Regions from separate parts of the Marinobacter sp. H13 genome, predicted to be linked through region 3. Evidence: predicted binding sites of a transcription regulator. Region 3 holds the regulator's gene; each other region holds the start of a gene.
What was found. Region 3 encodes sigma-54, which starts transcription at its own class of promoters, with help from an activator protein. Its sites were predicted from a motif close to ANTGGCATNNANNTTGCTNT; they were not measured.

Region 1 (6,438 bases), 3.5 Mb from region 3:
TTTGTTTCTCTTGGTATGATTCTGGTTTTCATCTCCGTACTGGCATTCATCGCTCTCAGAATGCTGGAGCGTGGTAAAGGCATTCGCCACTGATTTCAGGAACCACTATGGCACTTAACGACGCTCCGCTTGGCAAGACAAGCGACTACCCGGACAGCTACGATCCTGGGCTGCTTTTCCCGGTGGCGAGAGAGGAAAATCGCCGCCGCATTGGTCTGGAGGATGGCCGTTGGCCTTGGTTTGGCGAGGATCTGTGGCAGGCCTGGGAAATCTCCTGGCTGCGTCCAAGCGGCGTGCCGGAAGTGGCCTGGGCGGAGATTGTTTTTCCGGCGGCCTCGCCCGCAATCATTGAGTCCAAATCGCTCAAGCTGTACCTGAACTCGTTGAACCAGGCGGTCTACTCTTCTCGGGAGCAGGTCGCGGAGGTGATTACCCAGGATCTTTCCAGCGCCTGCGGCGGTGCTGTTCAGGTGAATCTGTTGAGCGTCGACGAATCCGGTGAAGCGATTGGCCGGCCGGAGGGCTTCGAGCTCATTGATGACGAGCCGGTCAGCGAAGTGGTTTTTGAATACGCGCCTGAGGCGCTTTCAGCGAGTGGGGAGGTGGTGACAGAACGGCTCTGCTCCCATCTGCTGAAGAGCAACTGCCCGGTAACCGGTCAGCCTGACTGGGCGACACTCCTCATAAGCTACACCGGACCGAAAATCGATCGGGGCGGTTTGTTGCGTTACGTGGTGAGCTTCCGGCAGAAACAGGATTTCCACGAGCATTGCGTGGAAACCGTGTTTACCGATCTGATGGGGCGGTGCAACCCGGAGTCGCTTACCGTGGTTGCCCGGTATACACGGCGGGGCGGGCTGGATATAAATCCGTGGCGAAGCACGGAAACCGGCGGGGATGCCGGCCCAAGGTTGATACGTCAGTAGCAGGATTCTGTTTGAGCGCAGGGAAGCGCCTCAGGAAACATCCTCTTCCCGCCGCAGGCGATCTGCAGCATCTTCCAGAGCGGTCAGGATGGCCTGCCGCTCTTTTCGGTGATCTTGTCCGAATCGAGATACATGGCGAAGCCGCTATGTTCGTGTTCCAGGAAGCTTCGGTTGGGCCCCATGTCGCGCCGGAAGTCGACCACTTCGTAAATTGGCACCGGCTTGACAAAGCCCTTCACGGTAATCTCGCCCTTGTCTCTGCACATGATCTTGTCCTTGATCAGCGCGAAGGTTTCGTAGGAAACGAGGATTTCGCCCGGCTCCGCCAGGGACTCAAGCCGGCTGGCCAGGTTTACTTCCTTGCCGATAATCGTGTAATCCATCCGGTTCTCGGCGCCAAAGTTACCAACCGTTGTATAACCGGTGCTTATTCCCATGCGGATTTCCAGCGGGGTCTTGATGCCCTGGCTGCGCCATTTCTGCCGCATGATTTTCATATGCTTGCGCATCTCGATGGCCATGGAGACACAGGCAAATGCGTCCTCCCTCTGGCCACGGCTGGTTGGATCGCCAAAGAACACCATGATGGAATCACCAACGAACTTGTCGATGGTGCCGCCATACTTGAGAGCAACTTCCGACATTTCATTGAAGTAGTGATTCAGCAGTTCGGTCAGTGCTTCGGGTTCCATTTCCTCAGACAATTCGGTGAAGCCTTTGATGTCAGAGAAAAACACCGCCAGTTTCTTGCGCTGGGTTTCCAGTCTCACGTCCCGCTCACCGGTGAAGATCGACTGCCAGACTTGAGGCGAGAGATATTTGGACAGTTTGTGTGAAAGCGCGATGGACTGCTCCCGCTGGTTCTGGATCTGGGTCTTTGCCAGCATCAACGCCCGTGCCTGCTGGTGGGAATAGTAAGCCGTAACGCAAATATAAAGCCCGGTGGATAAAATCGACACGATGCTGGTCAGCAGGGGCGAGTGTGGTCCGTCTGCCGGGCCGACGATCGCAACCGCCCCCGCAATGGAGGCCGCCATGAAGCCGGTGCCCAGGACCCACTGACGGATACCACCAACAATCAGGCAACTGAACATCAGCATCAGTGCAACGGCGAGGGAGGGGATGACGATCAGCCCGATGCAACCAATGAAAGCGCCACCAACCACGCAATCAAATATCAGCATTTTCTGACGGATGCGTGGCGAATTCCTGAGGAAAGTGCGGCGAGTCAGGGCATGGGCGATGTGGGGCCAGGTGAGGGCCCCGGCAACCAGCCAGAGAAGCCATTGCGGAAAGGCGCCCTGGAGAACGCCGGTTACGATAATGGCGGCGGTTGAGGTGTATGCCAGTACCCGGCCATTGTAATCGGGCATCGGGGGAATGGCGATCGGGTTGCCCGCCGCCTCGGACGAGAGGGCTCTGCCAGCTGAGCTACTGGCATTACGCAGGTCTGCCGGGGCACTCATCATTTCAGAAACGGATCCTGCCAATGAGCATGTCGCGGAACATGACCCAGTCACCCATAAGGCTGTACAGTGGATATTTGAAGGTAGCGGGGCGATTTTTTTCAAACTTGAAATGACCAACCCACGCAAAGCCATAGCCTATGACCGGCAAGGCCAGAAGCCACAACAGCTTGCCCGAAGCCAGAGCCCATACGGCGACTATCAGGACCAGGAGACTTCCAGCGAAATGCAAACGGCGACAGGTGACGTCGCTGTGCTCTTCGAGGTAGTACGGATAAAATTCGGAAAAGTTATTGAAGGTTTGCTGGTTGCTCATTGTGTTGCCACTCAACGTTGTACGACCGCGTCATTTATAATTGTTGGTAGACCCGACTACGACTAAAGGTTAACAGCATTACGTAGAACCCACAATTCACAGCCATGAATTGTGTTCGTACCTATATTTCAACAGTCTTTAAACAGCGAGCAGATATGACCGCAGTTACCGATTTCCTCCTGAACCGCTCCTCTGAACCGAGGCTGGAATCACCCGCGCCGGATTCGACAACCCTCGAAAGGGCCTTTTCCTGCGCGGCGCGTGCACCGGACCATGCACTGCTCAGGCCCTGGCGCTATCTGGTGATCGAGGGTAAAGGCCTTGAAGCCCTGGGAGAGCTGTTTGCGTCCACCTGTGCCAATAACAGCGATGAGAAAGAAATCGAGAAGCTCCGGCGTGCCCCCCTTCGCGCACCCATGGTCATAGTTGGTATCGCGTCGCCGAGGACGCATCCCAAAGTACCGGAAATCGAGCAGGTCATGTCGGCAGCTGCCGGCATGAGTTTTGTTGAGCTTGCCCTTCAGGATGCCGGTTTCGGCGTGATGTGGAGAACAGGCGGCGTTGCCTACCACTCCTCGGTTCACCAGGGGTTGGGCCTGGAAGAGCATGAACAGATTGTTGGCTTTCTCTACACCGGTACGGTCTCGGCATCCAAGCCGTCTGTGCCCAGACCGGCGGTGGACGAGTTTGTGAGTCATTGGCCCTGAGACCTTGTTGAATACCCCCGGCTTCTGCCGGGGGAAGCAGCTTGCCGCTTTTTCTTGCCCTTTTCCTTTCTCCTTTCCCGTAACCGCTACTCGGATTCTCTGCAGGGCCTGCCAACACTGGGTTTCCTGACAAATTAACACCTGACCATAAATCTGGCATTCAGCTTGCTTTAGTCCTGTCAAAGAGCACAGCCGGCAAAAACAGCTCGGCATACCAGTGCAGTTTTCGGGAGGCAACATGGCAATTACGTTCGATAAGGCTTTGGGTATTCATCAATACGCGGTGGAAACGCGGGTCAGGCGTGCCGAAGTTCTGGCAAACAACCTGGCGAACGCTGACACTCCGGGCTTCAAGGCCCGTGATGTGGACTTCCAGGCGATGATGCAGAAGGCCCAGGAGTCCGTCAGCGGCTTCCGGATGGCGAAAACAAACGAGGCTCACATGGATACCTCCCGGTCTGCGTCGGAGAGCGATCTTTTGTATCGGGTGCCATACCAGCCGTCGGTCGACGGTAATACTGTGGATGCCCAGCAGGAGCAGTCACGCTTCATGCGTAACGCCATGGACTTCCAGGCCAGTTTCCAGTTCCTGAACAGCAAGTTCAGCGGTTTGACCAAAGCCCTGAAGGGCGAATAAGCCGCAGTCACGGGGTTAGCGAAGGTTAGCGAAGGAGAATTATCATGTCACTGGGCAGCATTTTTGATATCGCCGGTTCCGGTATGACAGCGCAATCGCTGCGGCTGAATACAACCGCGTCCAACATTGCCAATGCAGAAACGGCAAGTTCCAGCACGGGGGAAACCTATCGCGCCAGGAAGCCGGTTTTCTCGGCGATTCAGCAGTCTCTGATGAATCCCGGGCAGGGAGGCTTGCCCATGGCTGCCGATGAGGGGCCGGGCGCCGGCGTGAGGGTTGACGGTATTGTCGAAAGTGATGCGGAGCTGCAGATGCGCTACGAGCCCCATCACCCGGCGGCCAACGAGGACGGCTACGTCTACTACCCCAATGTGAATGTGGTTGAAGAGATGGCGGACATGATGTCGTCGTCCAGAAGTTTCCAGATGAATGTGGATGTCATGAACACTGCCAAGTCCATGATGCAGCGCATTCTGACTCTTGGTCAGCAGTAACGGGGTGAGGAGCACAACATGACTGCAGTAAATGCAACAGACGCGTCGGATGTTCTGAGCCAATACCAGCTGAAGCAACAGAATGGCGGCCAGGGCACCAGTGAGCTCGGCCGGAATGAGTTCATGGAACTGATGCTGGCACAGCTGAAAAACCAGAACCCGCTGGAACCCCAGGACAACGGCGCGTTTATCTCCCAGTTGGCCCAGTTCAGCTCACTGGAGGAGATGCAGAACCTCTCAGGTACGGTTGAGGATGTGGTGGGCCAGTTCCGTTCCACCCAGGCGCTGCAGGCCTCTGCCATGGTCGGCAAAACCGTGCTTGCCCCTTCCCAGGTCGGGATTCTGGGTGCGGATGGTGAGATCAGCGGCACTATTGAAGTGCCGGCATCGACCGGTGGGCTCCGGCTTTCGATCCAGGGACAGAATGGTGAGCTGGTACGACAGATTGATATGGGTAGTAGTCCGGCGGGTGTGACCTCATTCCGCTGGGATGGCCAGGACGGCAACGGCAATCCCTTGCCGCCGGGCTCCTACCGGATTGTAGCCGAGGCTTCCTACCCGGATGGGCCGCAGCAGTTGGGTACGATGGTAAGTGCCAATGTTGACAGCGTGTCCCTGGGTCAGGGCGGCTCCATTACCCTGAATCTCGCAGGCATGGGCTCCATCGCCCTGTCTGATGTAAAACAAATTAACTGATACCGGTGAAACACCAAGAGGTGAGCCATGGGATTTAATACGGGTTTGAGTGGTCTTCGCGCGGCATCGGTGGATCTGGACGTCACCGGTAACAATATTGCCAACGCCAGCACCGTGGGGTTCAAAGGCAGCAAGGCCCAGTTCGGCGATCTTTATGCCAGTGGCTTCCTGAGCGCAGGCACCAACCCGATCGGGGACGGTGTCCGGGTTCAGGGTGTGAAACAGTCCTTCGGACAGGGCAATATCAGCTTCACTGATAACGGCCTGGATATGGCTATAAGTGGTGATGGCTTCTTTATCCTCAATAACGGCGGCGAGATTCGGTATTCCCGGGCAGGGCAGTTCGGTATCGATAAGGACGGCTACGTAACGAACAACCAGAGCATGCGGGTTCAGGGCTATACCGCCGACGAGGATGGGAACCTTTCCGGTATCCGTGGGGATCTGCAGGTCGAAACTGACAATCTCGCGCCCCGTCGGACCACCAACCTTGTTTCCGATTTGAACCTTGATTCCCGCGAACCCGTGCTCGAAACCCGGGTTCGAGACATTGGACCGATAGCGGCAACGGATCTGCAGGGAGAGAGTTTTGATGTGCTCTATATCGATGGCACGCCGGACTTCAATGTAAGCATCGGTGCAACTGCGACAGCGCGAGAGGCTGCAGCTTCGATCAACGAGGCGCCCGGCTTGAGCGCGTCTGCAACCACCACGGTAACATTCGATGGCGCGAATCAGCTGGATGACACCTACATCACCACCGCTGGCCCGGGGAACTTTACTTTCAGCCTCAGCATCAATGGTTCCCCGCTTGCGCTGGACACCAGCAACATCATGTCGCTGCAGGATCTGGTGGATTCCATCAACAACTCTTCCGAGACAGCGATTTCCGCGTCTGTGGTGGACGACGGGTCAGGTAGCAACAATGTGCTGCGGGTGATTCACAACCAGGGTGAGACTCTGAGCTTTTCTTTCGATAATGACGGTGACCTCAGCAACGGCGGTGAAACCACGGATACCGTGCTTGGCGAGGTCAATGCGACTGCGGATCGCGTGGTCTCCGGGATCGATGACCCGGCCAGTGGCGATTTCGAGACCGCGTTCAATGCCTCCCCGATCCGGATCACCAACGAGTTCAATCCGCTGGATCAGCGGACCTACAATCACGCGACTTCAACCACCATTTACGACAGTCT
Region 2 (6,438 bases), 2.1 Mb from region 3:
AACCACCGCATCTCTCCTGGTACCAGCTGACCCTCGAGCCCAATACCGAGTTTTACAGCCGTCCGCCAGAACTGCCCGACGACGATCATCTCTGGGACATCTATCGCCGGGGTTCCGATTACCTGCACCAACACGGCTACGAGGATTACGAAGTCTCGGCCTGGAGCCTCCAGGGAAGGGCCTCCCGTCACAATCTGAACTACTGGACGTTCGGGGACTACCTGGCCCTCGGGGCTGGGGCCCACGGCAAGATCAGCCTGGTGGACGGGGGTATCAGGCGATACTGGAAGACCCGGCAGCCGGACGCTTACCTGAACCGGATCGGCAGCCGAACGGCCGGTTCTGATGCGATTGCCGTGGACGATCTGCCGCTGGAATTCCTGATGAACGCCCTCAGACTGAAAGAAGGAGTGGATGAAAGCCTTTTTTCTGAACGAACGGGTTTACCCCTGACAACAGTTGGAGTAAAACTTGAACAACTGCGGAATGAAAAGCTGCTGGTAAGCGATCGACTCCAGGCAACCGACCTGGGCCAGAGATACCTTAACAGCCTGTTGGAGCGTTTTCTGTAATGGACCCTGCACACGGAGTGGCAGCATTTCCCAAAAGCCTGAAAGCCAGCCTGGTCGTGGCTGCCGTGCTGCTGTTCGCTCTGCTTATGGTCAACCAGCCTCTGCAGACGGCATCAGCACCCCAGGGTATCGTGAGCTATCAGCTGGCCGGGACTGCCGATCAGGCCCACGCCATTTTTCGCAGCTGGGGAAGCGAAGGGGTTGCCTGGGCGAAGGTTTCGCTGTGGCTGGACTTCCTGTTCATTCCTGCCTACATGCTGGCCCTGATTCATCTTACCCGGCACTTTACCCGTGATCGCCCCGGCATTCGCGAGCGGGTGGGTGCCCGTTGGGTACGGGCCCTGTTCGCAACTGCCGGTCTGAGCGACGGTGCAGAGAACATTCTGTTGCTGAACAATTTCAACCCGCCCACCGATGAGATGAGCCTGTCCGCAACCCTATGCGCACTCATCAAATTCACGGCGCTCACGCTCGGCATCGCCGGGCTGGTCATCATCCGGGCGTCACGGCGCCACCCGCTCGCGCATCACTGACCCCCGATCAACGCCTCTTAATTGGTGCGATAGAACAACAGGTCCCAGACACCGTGACCGAGGGTTTCGCCCCGCTTCTCAAACTTGGTAATTGGACGGTCGTCAGGGCGCGGTGAATAGCCACCGGTCTCCTGGGTGTTGGCAAAGCCCTCGGACTCGCTCATCACCTCGAGCATATGCTCGGCATAATTCTCCCAGTCGGTCGCCAGGTGCAGAATGCCGCCTACCCTCAACTTGTGACGAACCCGCTGGACAAACTCGTGCTGGATCAGCCGGCGCTTGTGATGCTTTTTCTTGTGCCAGGGATCGGGGAAGAACACCATCACGCGATCCAGGCACGCATCCGGAAGGCAGAGGTCAATCACATCGTTGGCATCAATACTGTAAATCCGGACGTTTTCCAGGCCACGGTCCTCGATCTCCTTGAGCAACGCGCCAACACCGGGCTGATGAACTTCAACCCCGATAAAATCCTGTTCGGGAGCGGCCTCAGCCATGTCGGCCAGAGACCGCCCCATACCAAAACCGATTTCCAGGTTCAGCATGTTGTCGCGGCCGAACACTTCCCTGGGATCAATCATTCCGTCCTCACGGGTCAGCCCGTACTTCGGCCAGCTCCGCTCGAACGCCTTTTTCTGGCCTTCCGTCATCCGGCCCTGGCGCAAAACAAAGCTGCGCACACCGCGACGGGTGGTGACCGGCGAATCGGCGGCCTCTTTGGGATCTTGCGGTTCTTTATGGTCTGTCATCTGCAATCCTTAACCGCAGGCAGCGGGTCATGGTTAACGGGATTTGCCAACAGTTTACCAGAGTGTTGTCGCTCAGGCGGAGACCACCGAGTTGCGGCCCTGCTGTCGGTCGAGCTGCCGGTAACCCAGAGCCTCAACCAGATGGCTCTGTCGTAGCTCCTCGCTGCCTTCAAGATCGGCAAGCGTTCGGGCAACTCGCAATATGCGGTGCAGTGCACGGGCCGAAAGCCCCAGCTTTTCCATGGCACCGGTGAGCAACTGCTCGCCCTGGCGATCCAGCCGGCACGCAGCCTGCAACGCACGCCCGGACAAGGCCGCATTCAGGCAACCCCGCTCTGATTGCCGGGCTCTGGCAATCAGGACACGCTCCCGGACGGTGGCGCTGGTTTCGCCATCCCCGCCCGACTGCATCAATACGTCGCCACCCTGCACAGGCACCTCCACATGCAGATCAAACCTGTCCAGAAGGGGGCCGGAAATTTTCGACCGGTAACGGGTAACCTGTTGCGGCGTACACTGACACTCGATGGTGGGATGACCACTGTAGCCACAGGGGCAGGGATTCATTGCAGCCACGACCTGAAATCGCGCCGGAAAATTCACCTGCCGTGCTGCCCGGCTGATCGAGATTTCGCCGGTTTCCATCGGCTCACGCAGGACCTCCAGCACCCGGCGTTCAAACTCTGGCAACTCGTCGAGAAACAGTACGCCCCGGTGAGCCAGTGAGATTTCTCCGGGCCTGGGGCTGCTGCCGCCGCCCACCAGGGCAACCGCCGAGGCGGTATGATGGGGCGCCCGGAAAGGAGGCTGACGCCAGCCCCCGGAACGAACCGGCAGCCCGGCCACCGAGTGTACGCTGGCGACTTCCATGGCCGCAGCATCATCGAGGCCCGGGAGAATTCCGGGCAGGCGACTGGCCAGCATACTCTTGCCGGTGCCGGGTGGGCCGAAGAACAAAAGATTGTGGCTACCTGCCGCAGCCACTTCCAGTGCCCGGCGGGGAACCCGCTGACCACGGACATCCGACAGGTCCGGCAGTTCCCGGTTGCTGCCCGGCGCCTGTTCCAGCGACGACCTGGGCACCGGCACCAGGCGGGCGCGACCGCTCAGGTGCTCGCAGATGGCCAACAGGTGGCCGGACGCCAGGACGTCACCCTGGCTGGCCAGGGCCGCCTCCTCGGCATTGCCCTGGGGAACCAGCAGGCTTCGTTGCGCCTGCCGGGCGGCTAGCACCGCCGGCAGCACACCTTTAAGTGGCCTCAATGCACCATCAAGGGACAATTCGCCGAGAAATTCGCAGTCCGAAAGGCTCTCGGCCGGAACCTGGCCCGAGGCCGCCAGGATGCCCAGGGCAATAGGCAGATCAAAGCGACCACCCTCTTTGGGCAAGTCGGCAGGGGCAAGATTAATGGTGATTCTCCGGGCGGGGAACTCGAACCCGGCGTTCAGAAGGGCACTGCGAACACGCTCTTTGCTCTCCCTTACACCGGTTTCCGGCAGCCCCACAATCGAGAGCGCAGGCAAGCCGCCTGAGAGATGGACTTCAACGGTAACGGCGGGCGCCGACACGCCAATGGTGGCGCGGGAATGAACGATAGCAAGCATGACAACCTTCCATGGTAATGACCGGAACTGCTTGCCCGGCGTCCTGCCGGGCGTGTCCGTGGTTTACTGTTTTGGCAGGGAATTTTCCAGTTCGGCTACCCGCTTCTCGAGTGCGTCCACCTTTTCACGGGTCTTCAGCAGGACCGCCTGCTGGGCGTCGAACTCTTCCCTCGTTACCAACTCCAGGCGGGACAGGACGGACATCACGGTGGCCCGGGCCTGGGTTTCAAAATCTTCCCGTGCAGCGCGGGCCATGTCCGGTACAAACTGGCCAAACTGGCCCTGCAGCTGAGCAAAAATATCCTGTGGACCTTTCACACATCACCTCACACATTTCTGAAATATCCGGCTTCGACTAAAAGAGAGGGCCTGTTACCGGTTTGCAGGAGTGTATCACACCGCAGCCCCTGCCATACTGTAGGCGGTCGGCCCTATAATAGCGGTCGAACGGTCAGGCAGCCCGCTCCAATTTGGCTCACTGGCCGGCTACCCGCTTCATTTTGGTGCACAACTTTGCGCCATTCTGGTACGCGGACATCGTAGCCTGTTGTTTTAAATATATTTTTTTGCGTTGGCATACCCGATGCTAAAGCTCTCGTACGCAATCCGCACGATTGGTGTGCGAGGTGGCAGCATCCCGAGCTCAACAACCGGCCGACGGGCCCTCACTGTTGAGACGGCTTTACCAAGGAGAAAGCAATGAAACTTGTGACAGCGATCATCAAGCCTTTCAAATTGGACGATGTCCGTGAGGCATTATCCGAGATTGGCGTTCAAGGCGTAACCGTCACTGAAGTCAAAGGCTTCGGTCGGCAAAAAGGCCACACAGAACTCTATCGTGGCGCGGAATACGTGGTGGATTTCCTGCCCAAGGTGAAGGTGGAAGTTGCTATCGGCGACAACCTTCTGGACCAAGTTATCGAGTCCATCACCAAGGCGGCCAACACCGGCAAGATCGGTGACGGCAAGATCTTCGTGACTGAACTGGCTCAAGCCATCCGGATCCGGACTGGCGAAACCGGCGAAGAAGCGGTCTGAACCAGCTCTGATTTTTCGATCAGCCAACGCAAAAAAATTTATAACCTGAAAAGCCTCGTGCGGAGGGCTTCATATGGAAAGCAATCTTAATCACATTTTTGAACTCCAGTATGCGCTGGATACCTTTTACTTCCTGATTTGCGGTGCCCTGGTCATGTGGATGGCCGCTGGCTTTGCCATGCTGGAAGCCGGCCTGGTGCGTGCCAAGAACACCACTGAAATCCTGACCAAGAACGTGGCCCTGTTTGCGGTCGCCTGTACCATGTACCTGATTGTCGGCTACGACATCATGTACGACGGCGGTATCTTCCTGAGCGGTGTAACAACCGTTGCCGAGATGGACGACGCAGCGATCGCGGGCGTTATTGCAGCCTCCACTGAAGCCGGCTTCGGCGACATGGGCGAATACAGTGGCGCTTCTGACTTCTTCTTCCAGGTTGTTTTCGTTGCAACCGCCATGTCCATCGTTTCCGGCGCCGTGGCTGAGCGCATGAAGCTCTGGGCCTTCCTGGCTTTCGCCATCGTTATGTGTGGCTTCATCTACCCGATGCAGGGTTCCTGGACCTGGAACGGCGACGCGGTATTCGGCATGTACGAGCTGAGCTACAGCGACTACGCCGGTTCCGGTATCGTTCACATGGCAGGCGCAGCAGCGGCCCTGGCAGGCGTTCTTCTCCTCGGTGCCCGTAAAGGCAAGTACGGCGCCAAAGGCGAAATCCGTGCCTTCCCGGGCGCCAACCTGCCCCTGGCAACGCTTGGTACCTTCATCCTCTGGATGGGCTGGTTCGGCTTTAACGGCGGCTCCACCCTGAAGCTGGGTGGCATCGGTGTCGCCAACGAAGTTGCCAACGTGTTCCTGAACACCAACGCAGCTGCAGCCGGTGGCCTGATTGCCGCCCTGATCGTGGCACGCCTGATGTTCGGCAAAGCGGACCTGACCATGGCCCTGAACGGTGCCCTGGCTGGCCTGGTTGCCATCACTGCAGAGCCGGCGGATCCTTCTCCCCTGCTGGCCACCATCATCGGCGCCATTGGCGGCACCCTGGTTGTCTTCTCCATCGTAACCATGGACAAGCTGCGCATTGACGACCCGGTCGGTGCCATCTCTGTCCACGGCGTGGTGGGTATCTGGGGTATCTTCGCGGTTCTCCTGTCCGACGCAGACGCTACCTTCATGGGTCAGCTGGTCGGCATGCTCACCATCTTCACCTGGGTATTCGTCACCAGTCTGATCGTCTGGGGCATCCTGAAAGCCGTCATGGGCATCAGGGTCTCGGAAGAAGAAGAGTACGAAGGTGTGGATCTGTCCGAGTGTGGTATGGAAGCCTATCCGGAGTTCGTCAGCGGCAAGCAGTAATCGCTGACAGTGCAAGTAAAAAGGGGCGCCAGTTGGCGCCCTTTTTTTGTCTGCTTTGTCTGCCCGCTTTCCCCTTAACCTTCTTCCGGACGGACCTCATCTTCCAGTGCATCCACCATGAACTGGGGCATCGCCAGGGCACCGTGATGAACCCCGGAATTATAGTATCGGGTCACGAACGGCCGGTTGTTGGCATCTTCCTCGCGGAAGTATTTGATCGGGTTTTCCTTGCTGGCCATGGTGCAGCTCCACCAGCCGGTGGGGTAGACCGGTTGCGGGAATGGCATGGTCTGCACATGCTCGAATCCGGCCTTACGCATGTCCTCGTGAATGCCCTTGATGATGCTGTCGGTGTGCAGCAGCGGTGATTCGCTCTGCTGGACAATAATGCCGCCTTCTCGAAGCGCCAACATGGCATCCCGGTAAAAATCCAGGGCAAACAGGCCTTCGGCCGGGCCGACAGGATCGGTGCTGTCGATAATAATGAGGTCGACACTGTTCGGCTCAATGTCCCGCATCCACTGGATACCATCTCCGAAGAAGAAATTGGCGCGCGGGTCACTGTTCGCTTCGCAAAGCTCCGG
Region 3 (6,438 bases):
CCACGGGCATGAAAGCGTGGATAGACGAACGAATTCTGGAACTGAACTCCCAGGTGGAAGGACTCTATGAAACCGGAAACTAACCGATACCGGCGCCTGATGGCTGCCCTGCTAACGGTCGTGATGATCGGCCCGGCGGCTGCATTTGACCTTGATTCTGACACTCCTATCAAGGTCACCGCAGATACCGCCCGCCTGGATGACGGCCAGGGCATTGCCACCTACACCGGCGCTGTGGAACTTGAGCAGGGCAATACCCGCCTGACTGCCGAGCGGGTCGTCCTGTACCGGACCGAGGACGGCCTGAGCCGGATCGAAGCCTCTGGTACGCCCGCTATATACCGTCAACCGGCGCGCGAGGGGGAAGGCGAAACCGATGCCCGTGCCCTGAACATTACCTGGTCTGCCACCGACAGCCAGCTGACCTTTGAACGGGAAGCAGTCATCGAGCAGAATGGCAACCTGTTCCGGGGTGATGTCATTCATTATGATACCGTCGGCCGGGTTGTCACCGCTGAGGGCGGCGCAGACACCGGCGAGGGCAGCGGCCGGGTAGAGATGGTGATTCAGCCACGCAGTACAGACAGACAGGGATCCGATGGCAGTTCTGAGAGCCAGTAACCTGGCAAAGAGTTACAAACAGAAAAAAGTGGTGATCGACGTTTCCCTGGAAATCCGCAGTGGGGAAATTGTCGGGCTGCTTGGTCCCAACGGTGCCGGGAAAACCACCTGCTTCTATATGATCGTTGGGCTGGTTCCTGCCGATCACGGGCGGATAACGATCGACAGCCGGGATATTACGCCGCTGCCGATGCACGGTCGGGCCCGCCAGGGCATCGGCTACCTGCCACAGGAAGCCTCGGTTTTCCGCAAACTGTCTGTGCGCGACAACATCATGGCGATCCTCGAGACGCGGCAGGGCCTGAGCAAGGCAGACCGGCAGAAAAAGCTCGAGGAGCTGCTGGAGGAATTCCACATCACCCATATCCGGGACAGCGTTGGTATGGCCCTGTCCGGTGGTGAGCGGCGACGGGTGGAAATTGCCCGGGCCCTGGCCATGGAGCCGGCTTTCATCCTGCTGGATGAGCCCTTCGCCGGCGTTGACCCTATATCCGTCAGCGACATCAAACACATTATCCGGCATCTGCGGGACAAAGGGATTGGCGTGCTGATCACCGACCATAACGTGCGCGAGACTCTCGATATCTGCGAGAACGCGTACATTGTTTCCGGCGGGCACATCATCGCCTCCGGCAATGCCGATGCGATCCTGGCCAATCAACAGGTCAAGGAAGTCTACCTCGGGGACGAATTCAGGCTATGACAGTGAATGGCTCATTGTTTTGATGATCTGTAGCAAGTAAACTCGGCAAAGAACTTGCTAGGGTAAAGAAAAACCGCGGCAAGTAACCGGCATATAAAGATTTTTTCAAGACCTATGACACAAAGCGCTGATGAGTGACGGATCCTGAACCATGGTTATGAAAGCCTCCTTACAGTTAAAGCTGGGTCAGAGCCTGACCATGACGCCCCAGCTGCAACAGGCGATCCGGCTTCTCCAGCTCTCCACTCTCGACCTCCAGCAGGAAATCCAGCAGGCACTGGAATCCAACCCCATGCTGGAGACCTCCGAGGACGATGACCAGACCGACGCAGCCAGCGAAAACGACGAGCGCGAGGCCAACGCCACCGAGTCCGCCGCTGAAGCTGCCCCGGAACCGGCCAGCGACTGGGATGAATCCGAGAACGGCCCGGACTGGTCCTCGGAGAACGAGATTCCTGACAACATTCCGGACGATCTGCCGGTTGATACCGCCTGGGACGACATCTACCAGTCCGCACCAGCGCCGGCAGCCCGCAACGACGACGAAAACGATCACGATTTCGAAACCCGTAATTCCCCGACCGAAACGCTTCAGGATCACCTGGAATGGCAGCTCAATCTGACGCCCCTCAGTGAACGGGACCAGGCCATTGCCCATGCCCTGATGGATGCAGTGGACGAACGGGGCTATATCACCAGCCCGCTGGAGGAAATCCACGCCGGACTGCTGGATGAGAACGATGAAGACCCCCTTGAACTGGATGAAGTGGAAGCCGTGCTTCACCGCCTGCAACACTTTGATCCGCCCGGCGTGTTTGCCCGGGACCTACAGGAATGCCTGCTGATCCAGCTCAACCAGCTGCCGCCGGAAACACCCTGGCTGGCCCAGGCACGCCTTGTAATTACCCATTACATCAACCTGCTGGGCAACCGCGATTACGCCCAGTTGCTGCGCCGCAGCCGCCTGAAAGAAGACCAGTTGCGGGATGTCCTGGCGCTGATCACCGGCCTGAATCCGCGGCCGGGCGATGTCATTGACCGGGCCGAACCCGATTATGTGATTCCGGACGTGATCGTTCGCAAACACAATGGCCGCTGGCGTGTTGAGCTGAATCCTGAAATTGCACCGCGCATCCGGGTCAATGCCAGCTATGCTTCACTTATAAGGCGTGCGGACAGCAGCGCAGACAACACCTACCTGCGCGACCAGTTGCAGGAGGCCAAGTGGTTCATCAAGAGCCTGCAGAGCCGCAATGAGACCTTGCTGAAAGTCGCGACCCGTATTGTCGAGCACCAGCAGGGATTCCTGGATCACGGTGAAGAAGCCATGAAACCGTTGATTCTTTCAGACATCGCCCAGGCGGTAGAGATGCATGAATCGACCATTTCACGGGTAACCACCCAGAAATACATGCATACCCCCCGTGGCATTTTCGAGCTGAAGTACTTCTTCTCCAGCCATGTCAGCACTGACGAGGGTGGAGAATGCTCCTCCACGGCCATACGCGCGATGATCAAGAAGCTGATTGCGGCGGAAACGCCCAAAAAGCCGTTGAGCGACAGCAAAATTGCAGCCATGCTAGGGGAACAGGGTATCAAGGTTGCGCGACGCACCGTTGCCAAGTACCGGGAGGCCATGCACATTCCGCCGTCCAACGAGCGCAAGCGGCTGGTCTGAATACCCGGGGGCCGGGACGCAACACCGTATTCGCCGGCGCATAATGCGCCAGCACCCAGACCGGCTCCCGGGAGCCGGCACGATGACAACAGGAGACGCCTATGCAACTCAATATTTCAGGCCATCACGTAGAACTGACTCCCGCACTGAAGGATTATGTTTCAGAGAAGTTCGAGAAGCTCGAGCGTCACTTTGACCACATCAGTAACTGCCAGGTGACCCTGGAAGTGGAAAAGGTGCGCCAGATTGCGGAAGCCACGTTGCATGTGGTTGGTGGTGAGATTCACGCAAAGGCAGAAAATGAGGATATGTACGCAGCCATCGATGCCCTGATCGACAAGCTTGACCGTCAGATCCTCAAGCACAAGGAAAAGAATGTAGACCGGATGCACGGAAACGGCTCTCGCTAACTGACTGTTTTCATGCAATTCATCTAATCGAGCTGCGACATGAGTAACGTGTCGCAGCCTTTTTTTTAACGGAAACGCAGTCGATCCATGAGCGACACATCCCTGACCATAGAGAACATTCTTGCTCCGGAGCTCACCCTCTGCAGGGTAGCTGCGTCCAGCAAGAAACGGGCCCTGGAGTTTATTGCCGAGCAGATAAACCATCAGGACAACACGCTCAGCGAGACCCAGCTCTTCAACAACCTGATTTCCCGCGAGCGCCTGGGCAGCACCGGCATTGGCCAGGGAATCGCCATTCCCCACTGCCGTCTGGAAGGACTTGATCACGTGGTGGGCGTGCTGATGACGCTGGAAGAAAGCGTCGAATTCGATGCTATCGACAATCAGCCGGTGGATCTGATTTTCGCCCTGATCGTCCCGAAGGAAGCAACGAGCGAACACCTGGAGCTGCTCAGCCAACTGGCTGAAAAGTTCAATGAGCGGTCGTTCTGTGATCGCCTCCGGCAATCCGAGGACGCCAGCACGCTGTACCAGCGCATGACCGCCTCAGGCGGCTGATATTCACTGCAGTGGAGGTAAGGTGGTCATGAAGCTGATTATCGTCAGTGGCAGGTCCGGTTCGGGCAAGAGTACCGCACTTCATGTGCTGGAGGACCTCGGGTTTTATTGCATCGACAATCTTCCTATTGGCCTGCTCTTCCCCCTCACACGGGAAGCCGCCAGCCAGACCAGGCCTGGTCGACTGGGCAAGATGGCCGTCAGTATCGATGCGCGGAACCTTTCCGGCGAGCTGGCCAATTTCGAGGAGATCTACCGGCGCCTCCAGGAAACCGGGGTTACCGTTGAAATCATCTTCCTGGACGCCGACGAGCAGTCGCTTCTGCAGCGTTTTCACGCCACCCGCAGAAAGCATCCGTTGAGTGACGACAGGACCTCTCTCCGGGAAGCCATTACCAGCGAGAAGAAACTGCTGGAGCCCCTCTCCAAGCTTTCCGATCTTTACGTAAATACCACCGGCATGTCCATGTACGAGCTGCGGGACATGGTCAAGCAGCGCGTGGTCGGTCGAAAAGATCAGGAACTGGCTCTCCTGTTTCAGTCATTCGGCTTCAAACACGGCGTGCCGCTGGATTCCGACTACGTTTTCGATGTCCGCTGCCTGCCCAACCCCTACTGGGATACCAGCCTCCGCAAGTATGTCGGGACGGATCAGCCGGTTATCGAGTTTCTGGAAAAAGAACCGGCAAGCCGGAAGATGATCGAGGACCTGAAATCATTTCTGGATACCTGGCTGCCCTCCTTTGCAGACAGTAACCGCAGCTATATGACCATTTCCATTGGCTGTACCGGCGGCCAGCACCGGTCGGTGTATGTGTGCGAGCAGTTGGGTGAGTACTTCCGGCAACGGTACAGCAATGTGCAAGTGCGGCACACCGAGCTGCCACACCTGCAGACCCGGGAAGAGATCTGATCAAGCCATGATTCGCCGCCCCATTACCATCATCAACAAACTGGGCCTGCATGCGCGCGCCACTGCGAAGCTGGTCAACACGGCATCGGAATACGACAGCAGCGTGCGTATCAGCGGCAAAGGCCGGGATGTGGACGCGAAGAACATCATGCAGGTGATGATGCTGGCCGCCAGCAAAGGAACCGATGTGGAGCTCATTGCCGACGGACCGGATGAGGAACAGGCCATCGAAGCATTGGTGGAACTGATTAACGACTATTTCGGTGAGGGTGAGTAAAATAAACACATGACCGATATTCTGGAAAAAAGCCAGGCCCGCCAGCGTCTTCGTTCCCTGAGCGAAGCGCTGGACAGTGGCGCACTGAAGCAGGTTGCCCGCATCCTGAACGGTGGCCTGAGCCCCAGTGATATTGCCCATTTGCTGGAGTCCTCACCGCCCCGGCAGCGGGCCCTGCTGTGGAACCTGGTGGACAAAGACCTCGAAGGCGAGGTTCTCCAGTATCTCAGTGATGATATCCGAGGCTACTTCCTGAGCCAGCTGAACGCTCAGGAACTGGCGGACATCATCGAGGATTTCGAGTCAGACGACCTGGCCGACCTGCTGCAGCAGCTGCCGGATACGGTCATCCAGGAAGTCCTGGAGACCATGGACGAGCAGGACCGGCAACGGGTGGAGGAAGTTCTCTCCTATCCGGAGGACACCGCCGGCGGTCTGATGAACACGGACACCATTACGGTGCGCCCGGACATCAGTATCGATGTTGTGCTCCGCTACCTTCGCAGGCACCGCACCCTGCCACCCATGACCGACAGCCTGATCGTGGTCAGCCGCCGGGACGATTTCATTGGCATGCTGCCCATCACGAAAATGCTGGTCTCCAACCCCGCCTCCACCGTGCGGGAAGTCATGGATACCGACATCGAGCCCATTCCCGTGAGCCTCTCCGACACCAAGGTAGCGACATTGTTTGAACGCTACGACCTGATCTCGGCGCCGGTGGTAAACGAGGAGGGCCGCCTGCTGGGTCGGATCACCATCGATGACGTGGTTGACGTTATCCGGGAGGATGCGGACCACTCACTGATGAGTATGGCGGGTCTGGACGAAGACGAGGACACCTTTGCGCCGGTGTGGAAAACCACCCGTCGCCGTGCCGTCTGGCTGGGCATCAACCTGATTACGGCACTGACCGCCTCCGCCGTCATCGGGCTATTTGAAGACACGATCGCCAAAGTGGTGGCGCTCGCAGTGCTGATGCCAATTGTTGCCAGTATGGGCGGCATTGCTGGTAGTCAGACGCTTACACTGGTGATTCGCGGTATGGCCGTGGGGCAGATCAGCGGCGCCAACGTAGGCTGGCTGCTGAACCGGGAATTTCTGTCAGGGATACTGAACGGCCTGCTCTGGGCCGCCGTGGTGGCGGGTGCAGCCATGCTCTGGTTCCAGGATGTGATGATCGGCGCGATCATTGCTGCCGCGCTGGTGATCAATCTTGTCGCCGCAGCGCTGGTTGGCACGGTTCTGCCACTGTTTCTCAAATCTCGCAATATTGAT

Region 1: the regulator sigma-54 is predicted to act here: its motif matches at 3,568-3,587, upstream of flgB (flagellar basal body rod protein FlgB).
Region 2: the regulator sigma-54 is predicted to act here: its motif matches at 4,030-4,049, upstream of glnK (P-II family nitrogen regulator).

The regions. Positions count from the first base shown of each region.
Region 1 covers NZ_JCACRU010000001.1:4,246,294-4,252,731, forward strand. Annotated here, with positions in the region: gene AC5JQH_RS19825 (ABC transporter permease) at 1-93, shown strand, start outside; gene queF (NADPH-dependent 7-cyano-7-deazaguanine reductase QueF) at 108-926, shown strand; partial or broken gene AC5JQH_RS19835 (adenylate/guanylate cyclase domain-containing protein) at 957-2,395, opposite strand; gene AC5JQH_RS19840 (Mpo1-like protein) at 2,397-2,708, opposite strand; gene AC5JQH_RS19845 (nitroreductase family protein) at 2,864-3,415, shown strand; gene flgB (flagellar basal body rod protein FlgB) at 3,654-4,052, shown strand; gene flgC (flagellar basal body rod protein FlgC) at 4,097-4,546, shown strand; gene AC5JQH_RS19860 (flagellar hook assembly protein FlgD) at 4,565-5,242, shown strand; gene AC5JQH_RS19865 (flagellar hook protein FlgE) at 5,270-6,438, shown strand, end outside.
Region 2 covers NZ_JCACRU010000001.1:2,778,149-2,784,586, reverse strand. Annotated here, with positions in the region: gene hemW (radical SAM family heme chaperone HemW) at 1-572, shown strand, start outside; gene AC5JQH_RS12840 (hypothetical protein) at 572-1,105, shown strand; gene trmB (tRNA (guanosine(46)-N7)-methyltransferase TrmB) at 1,123-1,854, opposite strand; gene AC5JQH_RS12830 (YifB family Mg chelatase-like AAA ATPase) at 1,927-3,459, opposite strand; gene AC5JQH_RS12825 (accessory factor UbiK family protein) at 3,523-3,777, opposite strand; gene glnK (P-II family nitrogen regulator) at 4,159-4,497, shown strand; gene AC5JQH_RS12815 (ammonium transporter) at 4,571-5,854, shown strand; gene speE (polyamine aminopropyltransferase) at 5,929-6,438, opposite strand, start outside.
Region 3 covers NZ_JCACRU010000001.1:724,318-730,755, forward strand. Annotated here, with positions in the region: gene lptC (LPS export ABC transporter periplasmic protein LptC) at 1-83, shown strand, start outside; gene lptA (lipopolysaccharide transport periplasmic protein LptA) at 67-621, shown strand; gene lptB (LPS export ABC transporter ATP-binding protein) at 599-1,324, shown strand; gene AC5JQH_RS03405 (RNA polymerase factor sigma-54) at 1,476-3,002, shown strand; gene hpf (ribosome hibernation promoting factor) at 3,104-3,412, shown strand; gene ptsN (PTS IIA-like nitrogen regulatory protein PtsN) at 3,500-3,970, shown strand; gene rapZ (RNase adapter RapZ) at 3,999-4,883, shown strand; gene AC5JQH_RS03425 (HPr family phosphocarrier protein) at 4,891-5,160, shown strand; gene mgtE (magnesium transporter) at 5,170-6,438, shown strand, end outside.